3 regions of the Nonomuraea sp. AD125B genome follow, and region 3 is predicted to be linked to each of the others. Evidence: riboswitches for the same ligand, from Rfam matches in the RefSeq annotation. Region 3 holds a riboswitch; each other region holds the start of a gene.
What was found. A riboswitch is a leader RNA that binds a small molecule or an ion and turns the genes downstream of it on or off. The one in region 3 is predicted to bind cyclic di-AMP.
Positions count from the first base shown of each region.

Region 1: linked by a shared signal. The riboswitch ahead of ACBR40_RS04080 (CHAP domain-containing protein) and the one ahead of ACBR40_RS43575 (coiled-coil domain-containing protein) in region 3 are both predicted to bind cyclic di-AMP.
Region 2: linked by a shared signal. The riboswitch ahead of ACBR40_RS24985 (C40 family peptidase) and the one ahead of ACBR40_RS43575 (coiled-coil domain-containing protein) in region 3 are both predicted to bind cyclic di-AMP.

Region 1 is NZ_JBGLOU010000001.1:880,745-883,900, forward strand. It holds gene ACBR40_RS04070 (FBP domain-containing protein) at 1-246, opposite strand, end outside; gene ACBR40_RS04075 (TetR/AcrR family transcriptional regulator) at 315-887, shown strand; gene ACBR40_RS04080 (CHAP domain-containing protein) at 893-1,573, opposite strand; cyclic di-AMP (ydaO/yuaA leader) riboswitch at 1,588-1,729, opposite strand; gene ACBR40_RS04085 (LLM class F420-dependent oxidoreductase) at 1,928-2,797, opposite strand; gene ACBR40_RS04090 (iron-containing redox enzyme family protein) at 2,815-3,156, shown strand, end outside.
Region 2 is NZ_JBGLOU010000009.1:281,087-284,242, forward strand. It holds gene ACBR40_RS24980 (hypothetical protein) at 1-801, opposite strand, end outside; gene ACBR40_RS24985 (C40 family peptidase) at 896-1,432, opposite strand; cyclic di-AMP (ydaO/yuaA leader) riboswitch at 1,506-1,671, opposite strand; gene ACBR40_RS24990 (NlpC/P60 family protein) at 1,991-2,917, opposite strand; gene ACBR40_RS24995 (NYN domain-containing protein) at 3,058-3,156, opposite strand, start outside.
Region 3 is NZ_JBGLOU010000026.1:9,671-12,826, reverse strand. It holds gene ACBR40_RS43585 (DeoR/GlpR family DNA-binding transcription regulator) at 1-510, shown strand, start outside; gene galT (galactose-1-phosphate uridylyltransferase) at 507-1,586, shown strand; cyclic di-AMP (ydaO/yuaA leader) riboswitch at 1,655-1,792, shown strand; gene ACBR40_RS43575 (coiled-coil domain-containing protein) at 1,799-2,767, shown strand; gene ACBR40_RS43570 (DinB family protein) at 2,775-3,156, shown strand, end outside.

The sequences.
Region 1 (3,156 bases), on a different contig from region 3:
CATGCTGCGCGCGGTGAAGCCGCGGGCCGCGCCCGAGGTCACGCGGAGCGCCACCCCGACGAGGGCGCCGTCGCGCTCGGCCACCAGGTACGCGCGTTCCGGCGCGCCCGGATCCCGCCAGCCGAGGAAGTCGAGGTCGTCCCAGGGCTGGTCGGGCAGGTCCTTCGGCACGCCGGCGCGCTTGGCCTCACCCTTCGAGCAGTTGATGAGGGACGCGCGGATCTCGCGCTCGGTGAGAGGTCTCATGAGCGGCGAGGCTAGTTTCCTTAATGCTATTATGCAAATGCTTAAAGGCTTTAAGTGATGGAGGGCGCGTGGCACGAGCGGGACTGACCGCGGAACGCCTGACCCGGGCGGCGGCGGAGCTGGCCGACGAGCTCGGCTTCCACAACCTGACGGTCTCGGCGCTCGCCCGCCGGTTCGGCGTCAAGCCCGCCGCGCTCTACTCCCACGTCAGGGACGCCCAGGAGCTGCGGGTGCGGGTGGCGGTCCTCGCCCTCGCCGAGCTCGCCGAGCGGGCCGCCGCCGCCCTCGCCGGCCGCGCCGGCAAGGACGCGCTGGTGGCCTTCGCCGACGCCTACCGCGGCTACGCCAAGGAGCACCCCGGCCGGTACGCCGCCGGGCAGATCGAGCTCGACGACGAGACCGCCTACGCCAGCGCCGCCCGCCGGCACGCCGAGATGACCAGGGCCATCCTGCGCGGCTACGACCTGCCCGAGCCCGCCCAGACCGACGCCGTGCGCATGCTGCACAGCACCTTCCACGGTTTCGTCAGCCTGGAGACGCAGGGCGGCTTCGCCCGCACCCCGCGCGAGGTGGACGTGTCCTGGGCGCGGACCCTCGACGCTCTCGACGCGGTGCTCAGGAACTGGCCTCCGGAGGAGTGAGCGGGTCAGGCGGCGTAGTTCGGGTAGCCGTAGCCGACGACCTGGGAGGTCGGGCGGACCCGCTCCTCGACCTTGCCGTTGCCGGTGTTGCCCTCGATCGTGGAGATCGTGCCGTCGCCGTTGTCCTTGACGACGAAACCGACGTGGTTGATGGCGCTCAGGCTCTTGCTGCCGCTCCAGGAGAAGAACACCACGGCGCCGGGCTTGGCCTCGGTGCCCCAGCGGTCGTTGGCGGCGAACCACTTGGCGTGGGCGACGGTGTAGGCGTCCCAGCCGACCTGGGTACGGGCGCCGGTCTGCTCGCCGACCCAGGAGACGAACATCGAGCACCAGGGGGCGTTCAGGTAGGCGTTCCTGTTGCCGCCGTCGCGCTGGACGGTCTCGCCGGCGCGGGCCGAGTCGGCGTACCACTGCTGGAACTTGGTGCCGCCGCCGTCGGCGTTCTCGGACGTGCCGACCTGGGCGCGGGCGAGGTCGAGGACCTGCTGGGCGGTGACGTTGACGCGCGCGTCGCGGTTGCTGACGCCCTGCTGGGCGGCGGCGGCGGCCGCGGGCTGCGCGGGGGCGCTGTCGGCGGCCGCGGTCACGGCGGCGGTGGCGCCCAGGGCGGAGACGGCGAGGGCGCCGCTCAGCGCCAGCTTGGCGGCGTTCAGCTTCGGGGCACGGATGAAACGGCTGATGGCCATGAGGGGTTTGCTCCTTTGCGCTTCCATGCCGCTTACCGGGTTAGCTGACGGGTTCGGGCGTGCGGAAGCTGCCCTACGGCACATGGACGTGCCGATTCACCCCGGTCGAGAACGGGTCCCCGGTTCCGCCAGTGGCGGATTCAGCGGCCGCGGGCATCGGACGCCCGCGGTGGGAGTGGGATCGAACGTGGCGTCCGCGAGGCGGACGCGGGCGAGCGCGGCCCGGTGGTCACTCGCTCTGCGGCTGAGGTCGCGGCCACGCTCACTGGACCGTACAACACCCCTCTGACCTGCGTAATTCCCCGGTCACGAAATCCCCATGACGGGCGGCGAAGGTAACGTGCGGGTGTGCTCTCAGCCGCGTCCCAGCCCGAGCGCGGCGGCGGCCTCCTCCAGAGCTTCCAGGTGTCCCTCGACCGGGCCGAGGCCCGCCCCCATCGTGTTGATCGAGAGGTGCGTCGCGCCCGCCTCCCGCCAGCGCCCGGCGAGGTCGACCAGCGCCTCGGCGTCGCCCGTCCACCCCGCCCGGCCCTCCATGCCGAGCCCGGACGGGTCGCGGCCGGCCTGCGTGGCGGCCTCCTCGACCATGGCCTTGGCCTGGTCGAGCTCCGGCCCCGGGGACATCTGGGGGAACCAGCCGTCGGCCAGCCGCCCGGCCCGCCGGTAGGCCGGGGGCGACTGCGCGCCGAACCAGACCGGGATCGGCCGCTGCACCGGCAGCGGCGCGAGCCCGGCGGCGCTCACCCGGTGGTACTCGCCCTCGAAGGTGACCGTCTGCTCGCACCAGAGCTCGCGCATCAGCGCGACCTGCTCCTCGATCCGCTTGCCGCGGGTGCCGAAGTCCGCGCCGAGCGCTTCGTACTCGACGTGGTTCCAGCCCAGCCCCACGCCCATGCGGAAGCGTCCGCCGGTCAGCAGGTCGACCTCGGCGGCCTGCTTGGCGGCCAGCACCGCCTGCCGCTGCGGCAGGATGATGATGCCGGTGACCAGCTCCAGCGACGTCAGCGCGGCCAGGTAGCCGAACATCACCATCGGCTCGTGGAAGGTCGTGTGCACGTCATAGGGGCCGCTCCAGCCCTGGTGCACGGCCGGGTCGGCGCCCACGACGTGGTCGTAGGCGAGCACGTGGCGAAAGCCCAGTTCCTCGACGCGCCGGCCGTAGGCGCGTACGGCGCCCGGGTCCGCGCCGATCTCGGACTGCGGGAAGACGACACCGATCTGCATGTGTGGCTCCTGTCATCGTGATCTTCCCTCCCATCATCGCGGTCCCGCCGTGCCCGGCCCGCGACCGCCGCGCTGCCCGGCGCGCCCGGTTTGGACGTGAGGGCCCCGGGCAGCGGAGCCGGATGCACCTGCCCGCCGCCCGCGGCCCCCTCACCGCCGAGCTCTTCGAACGCCTCGCCGGGCCGCCCGCCGACCTGGACCCGCCGCCGGCAACCCCTGGCCCCTGCGCCACGGCCCTGGCGGACGGCGACCTGCAGCTCGCCCTGTTCGCCTGCTACGAGCTGCACTACCGCGGCTTCGCCGGGGTGGACGACCGCTGGGAGTGGCAGCCGTCGCTCCTGGGCTTCCGGCGCGAGCTC
Region 2 (3,156 bases), on a different contig from region 3:
CGTGGCCGTGGAGAGCCCGAGCCCGGCGAGTGCCCGGTCGGCGCCGTCCACCCGGGCCTCACGGTAGAGGCGTACCAGAGTCCCCTCGCCGAAGCGGTCGGCGAGGAAGCGACACGCCAGCCAGGCCTCCTGGTAAGCCCGTGCGAGCCGCGCCGGGTCGCTCCCGTCGGCGGCGAAGGCGGCGGGGCCGGGCAGTGCGGCGGGCAGGCGTCCCGCGCGCACCTCGTCCGCCAGTTCGGCGGCGGCCGTCCGTACGGGCAGTCCCGAGTCGCGGTAGCCGACGTAGTCGGCGAAACCCTCGTACAGCCAGATGGGGAGGCGGTCGGTGCTGGCGGCGACGTGGGTGAGCTCGTGCGCCAGGACGACGTCCCTGCCGGTGGGGTTGAGGCGGGCGAAGACCTCGGGGACGACGAGCACCCGGTCGCCGTCGGCGAGCGCGGCGAGGCCCTCGATCGGGCCGGTCCCGGCCAGGCGGGCCGCCTCGGCGGCGGAGGCGGGGACGACCACGAGGGGGCGTACGGGCTCGCCGAGGACCGTTCCGACGCGGAGCGCGGCCGTGTCGGCCAGGTGCGCCAGCTCGGCCAGCGACACGGACGAGGTGGGCGTGGCCGGGGCGATGATCATGGACCGTGTCCCACGGACGGTGACGGACTCCCCCGGCCACAGTCCGCGCGCGCCCGCGGGCGGCGCGGGAGCGGCCGCGATCGGCGCGCTCGCGACCGGGATGAACGCGAGGAGCGGCACCAGGAGGAGGAGAGCCGCCGGGGCGGCTCGTCGGCGTCGGCTCACCTGGTCGGACACGATGCCCGATGGTAGCCGGGCCGGACGGGTGCCCGGGGTGGGAAAAGGCGACAGCCCCGCCCGATCCCGTACGGGGATCGGGGCGGGGCTGTGGTCACATACCGGGACGGACCGCGCCGACGAACGACGATTTGCGCCATCCGCTCAGCTTGTCGATACGTACCCGTTCGCCGGTCCTGGGCGAGTGGATCATCTTGCCCTTGCCGACGTACATGCCTACGTGGCCGAGCCCGTTGAAGAACATCAGGTCGCCTGGCTTGAGCTTCTTCCAGGAGACCTTCGTCCGGGTGCGGGCGAACTGGCTGCTCGCCACGCGCGGGAGCCTGATTCCGGCCTTCTTCCAGGCGTACTGGACGAGTCCGGAGCAGTCGAACGAGCCGGGGCCGGTGCCGCCGTAGCGGTACGGGTCCCCGATCTGGTTCTTGGCCACGGCGACGGCCCGGTGAGCCTTCGCCTGCTGCCGAGCGACCTTGCGTGCCTTGGCCGACCTGGCGGTCTTGACGGCCTTGGCGGACTTCGACGACTTCGTGCTGGTCTGCACCGAGGTCGTGGAGGTCGTGGCCGCGTCGCTCGTGGTCGCCGCCTGAGCCGCCGGGGCGTGGAGGACCACACCTCCGGCCGTCACGGTCATGGTGAGCGCCGCGCCACTCAGGGCAAGACGGGACAGACGGGGGTTAAGCGGGGAGGTAGACAGGATTTCTCCTTGAGACTTCCACGAACGCCTACCGGGTTAGCTGACGGATTCGGGCCTGGAAGTAGCCCTACGGCGCGTGCGAACAGCGCCGATTCACCCCTGATCCCCTAGGGAGGGGGATCGGTGGTTCCCCGGCTCCGTGCCTCCTGGCTGCACGGATTCGGCAGGTCGCCGCCCCGTCGAGGTTTTTCTCATGGGGATGCACGGGAGGCGACCGGCGGATTCTGCGGGCGACATGGCGTGTCACCGCGACGCCAGAAGCTACGCCGACACCTCACGAATCGGCAAAGCGGACGGCGGCTTGTCAAGATCAGACAAGGGACCGAGTCAGGATCGAAACTCCTGCTCGGCGACCGGCCTCCGTTACCGGAATGTGACCATACTCACACTTCTCGGGACAGGGCCCAGTAAGGGGCGATTTGTCACTTTCGTCACAGTTTTCACTGCGATAACAGGGCACCGCGCCGCCGGCGCGGGAGGACGTACGGACGGGCCTCAGGGACGGATGGCGCCCACGAGCCGCCGCCCGTAGGCCGACAGCTTGACGACCTTCACGACGTCGCCCGTCTGCGGCGCGTGAACGATCTGCCCGTTGCCCGCGTAGATACTGACGTGCCCCAGTCCCTCGCTGAAGATGAGGTCCCCGGGCTGCAGCGCGTCCAGGCTCACCCGGCGGTTCGCCCCCCAGGCCCACTGCTGCCACGTCGTACGCGGCAGCGAGACCCCCGCGGCCCGCCAGGCCGCCTGCGTCAGGCCGGAGCAGTCGTAGCCGCCCGGCCCGGTCCCGCCGAACACGTACGGCTTGCCGATCTGCGCGTAGGCGAAGCGCAGCACCGAGGCCGCGTTGCCCGACGCGGAGCCGGTGTACTTCATGCCGGTGCTGTTGGGGTTGCCCGGGTTGTAGGCGTTCAGCTTCTCCAGCAGCTTCTTCTGCTGGGCGATGAGCTTGAGGATCTCCGCGCGTTCCTTCTGGACCCCGTCGCGCTCCTTGTCGGCCGCCTCCAGGGCCTTCTCGGCCTTGTCCCGCTCGGTCTTGAGCCCGCGGTTCTCCCGGTCGAAGGCGCTCAGCTTCTCGGCCCGTTCCTTGGAGATCTGGCCGGTCAGCGCGAGGCGGGCGAGGAAGTCGTCGGGGTTGTCGGCGCCGAGGAAGCCCGGCAGGGACGTGACGTCGCCGCCGAGCTGGTAGCTGTCGACGGCCATGCTGATCACCTGGGCGCGCAGGTCGGCGACGGTGGCCAGCTTGCGCTTGTAGCTGTTGTCGAGGTCCGTGTAGCTGGACTTCGCCTTCTTGTACCGCTCCGTGGCCGTGTTGTAGCGGTCGACGACCTTGTCCGCCTTGTCGTTGAGCTTCTCCAGCTTGGCCTTGGCCTGAGCGAGCGTCGGCTTGGGATCGGCGATCGCGGCCCCGGTGGGGGTAAGCACCAGTCCGAACGCGATCCCCGCGGCCACCGGTACCCGGCCAAACCTCACTGCGTCGCCTCCCAGGGTAAACATCTGGGGCGAATAGTACAGAAGTGGCGGGTGAGGTCTCACCTCAACGGGTAAAACCTTAAATTCGTAATCTAGGCGCGACCAAGCCGGCGCAACAGCAGAGCAGACGGAACCGGTCTGGCTCCCATCCGCCGCACCGATTCGGCCACCTCGCGGTCGGAGGACACGAC
Region 3 (3,156 bases):
CGGCCGGGCACCGCCGTCGCGCTGTCGGCGGGCACCACCACGTGGGCCCTCGCCCATCACCTGATCGCCGTGCCCGAGCTGACCGTGATCACCAACTCGGTCCCCGTCGCCGACGTCTTCCACCGCAACCCGCGTGCCGACCGCACGGTGGTGCTGACCGGCGGCGTCCGTACACCCTCGGACGCGCTGGTGGGCCCGGTCGCCGTGGCCGCGATCCGCCGCCTGCACGTGGACACGCTCTTCCTCGGCGTCCACGGCATGAGCGTCCGGGCCGGCTTCACCACGCCCAACCTGCTGGAGTCCGAGACCGACAGGGAGCTGGTGAGCGCCGCCGGCCGCCTGGTGGTGCCCGCCGACCACACCAAGTGGAACACGGTCGGCATCAGCACCATCGCCGAGCTGAGCGAGGCCGACGTGGTCATCAGCGACGCGGCGCTGCCCGAGGAAGCACGCACGGAGCTGGCCGACCGGGCCGGCGAACTCATCATCGCGGAAGAGGGCACGCTGTGAAGCGCACCATCACCCATCTGGCCGACGGCCGGGAGCTCATCTACTTCGACCGGAGGGACGACGCCGACCGGAGCGCGGTGGACCGGCGCGAGCTCGGCCCCCGGCCGGTGGCCTCCGAGCTGCGTTACGACCCGCTGACCGAGGAGTGGATCGCGATGGCGGGGCACCGCCAGACCCGTACGTTCCAGCCGAAGGGCACGGCGGCCGAGTGCCCGCTGTGCCCGTCGGCGCCCGGCCGCGACACGGAGATCCCGGCGTACGACTACGACGTCGTGGTGTTCGAGAACCGCTTCCCGTCCTTCTCCCGAAATTTCGGCACCTATGAGGATGTGGGCGGCCTGAGCGAGGTCCGTCCCGGCGCCGGCCGCTGCGAGGTCGTCTGCTTCACCTCCGACCACGACTCCAGCTTCTCCCGCCTCTCCGACGACCAGGTCGAGCTGGTCATGGAGGCATGGGCCGACCGCACCGCCGAGCTGTCCGCCGTCGAGGGCGTGGAGCAGGTGTTCTGCTTCGAGAACCGCGGCTCGGAGATCGGCATCACGCTCGCGCATCCGCACGGTCAGATCTACGCCTACCCGTACGTCACCCCGCGCACCAAGCTCAACCTCGGCGCGGCCTCCCGGCACAAGGGCCCCGGCAACCTGTTCGCCGACGTCCTCGCCGCCGAGCGCGCGGCGGGCACGCGGGTCGTGACCTCCAACGAGCACTGGACGGCGTTCGTGCCGGCCGCCGCGCGCTGGCCGTTCGAGGTGCACGTCTACCCGCACCGGCAGGTGCCGGACCTGCCGGCGCTGACGGAGGCGGAGCGGGCCGCGTTCGCGCCGCTCTACACCTCGGTGCTGCGGGCCTTCGACGGGCTGTTCGGGGTCGTGATGCCGTACATCGCGGCCTGGCACCAGGCGCCCGTGCGCGAGGGGCGGGACCTCGCCTACCTGCGGCTTGAGCTGTTCAGCATCAGGCGGGCGCCCGAGAAGCTGAAATATCTGGCGGGGTCGGAGTCGGCGATGGGCGCCTTCGTCAACGACGTGCTGCCGGAGGAGGCGGCACGCATGCTCCGATCACAACTCGATCACTAATAGATTTCTACTTAAGGTCGCATTACTTGTGATCTACCACTAATATCCCCATAAGCAACGGCCTCACCAGCCGTCGCACGCCTAATCCCGGGCGCGTCGCCCGGGAGCCGGGGACCCACCGCACCTGGGGTGAATCCACTTCGGTGGTAGGGACGCTCTCACGCCCGAACCCGTCAGCTAACCCGGCCGGCAGAGGGAGAGGAACCCTGTACGTGGCGGCTTCGTCCCCCGTGCCCTTCGCCGTCGGTCTCGTCACCGCCGCCGCCGTCCTCCTGTCGACGCCTTACCCTGCGCAGGCGGCCGCTGTGATGGCGGCCGCGCCCAAGCCGTCGGAGTCACAGCTCCGCGCCCAGCTCAAGCGGCTCAACACCAAGGTCGACAAGCTGATCGAGCAGTACAACCTCAAACGCGTCGAGCTGGCCAAGGCACAGGAGACCGCCGAGACCGCCAAGGAACGCCTGGCCACGGCCGAGCGCACGCTCGCCGCCTCCGAACAGCGCGTCGCCGAGCTCGCCCGCCTCCGCTACCAGAACGGCAACCCCCCGGTGCCGGGCTTCATGCTCGACGGGGCCAGCGCGGCCGTGCTCGACCAGCTCACCACCGAGCAGCAGGCGCTGGTGCAGGGCGTGGCAACGGCCCGCGACGAGAAGAAGAAGGCCGCCGCCGAGGCCGAGGCGCTGGCGGTCAAGATCCGCGCGGACGCGGCCGAGGTCGCCAAGCAGCGCGACGAGGCCGAGGACGTCATCGACGACATCAAGGACAAGCTGGCCGATCTGGTCCCGTACGGCACTGGCCGCAACTCCGACGGCAGCTGGGCCCCCGAGCTGCCGGCCGGCTCGGACAACATCACCGCGCGCACCCGGCTCATGCGCGAGCAGGTGACGAAGAACTTCGCGCTGCCGTTCTCGGTGGGCTGCTTCCGCTCCGGCTCCAGCGGTGAGCACCCGCTCGGCCGCGCCTGCGACTTCATGATGAGCTCGGGCGGCACCATGCCCAGCGCGGCCAACAACGCCCTGGGCGACCGCATCGCCGCCTGGGCCCTGCAGAACCAGAGCAAACTGGGCGTCAAGTACGTGATCTGGAAGCAGCGCATCAACTCGGGCTCCGGCTGGCGCGCGATGTCCGACCGCGGCAGCATCACCGAGAACCACTACGACCACGTCCACATCTCGATGAACTGAACGGAACATGGAAGACCCTCGCACCCCTCCGCCGCTGACCGGCGACGAGCGCACCGTGCTGAACAACTGGCTCGAATGGCATCGCGGCACCCTCGCGGTCAAGTGCGCCGGCCTGACCGACGAGCAGTTGCGCCTGCGCAGTGCCGAGCCCTCCGGAATGTCCCTGCTCGGCCTGGTACGGCACATGGCGAACGTCGAGCGCGCCTGGTTCCGCCGGGTGCTCGCCGGCGAGGACGTGCCGAAGCTGTGGGACAAGGACCGCGACAACGACGCCGACTTCAAGGAAGTGGACACCGCGTCGGTGGAGGAGGCGTTCGAGACCTGGCGGGACGAGATCGAGCGAGCCCGCGCCATCTCGGCCGCGCGGCCGCTCGACGCCGTGGGGGAGC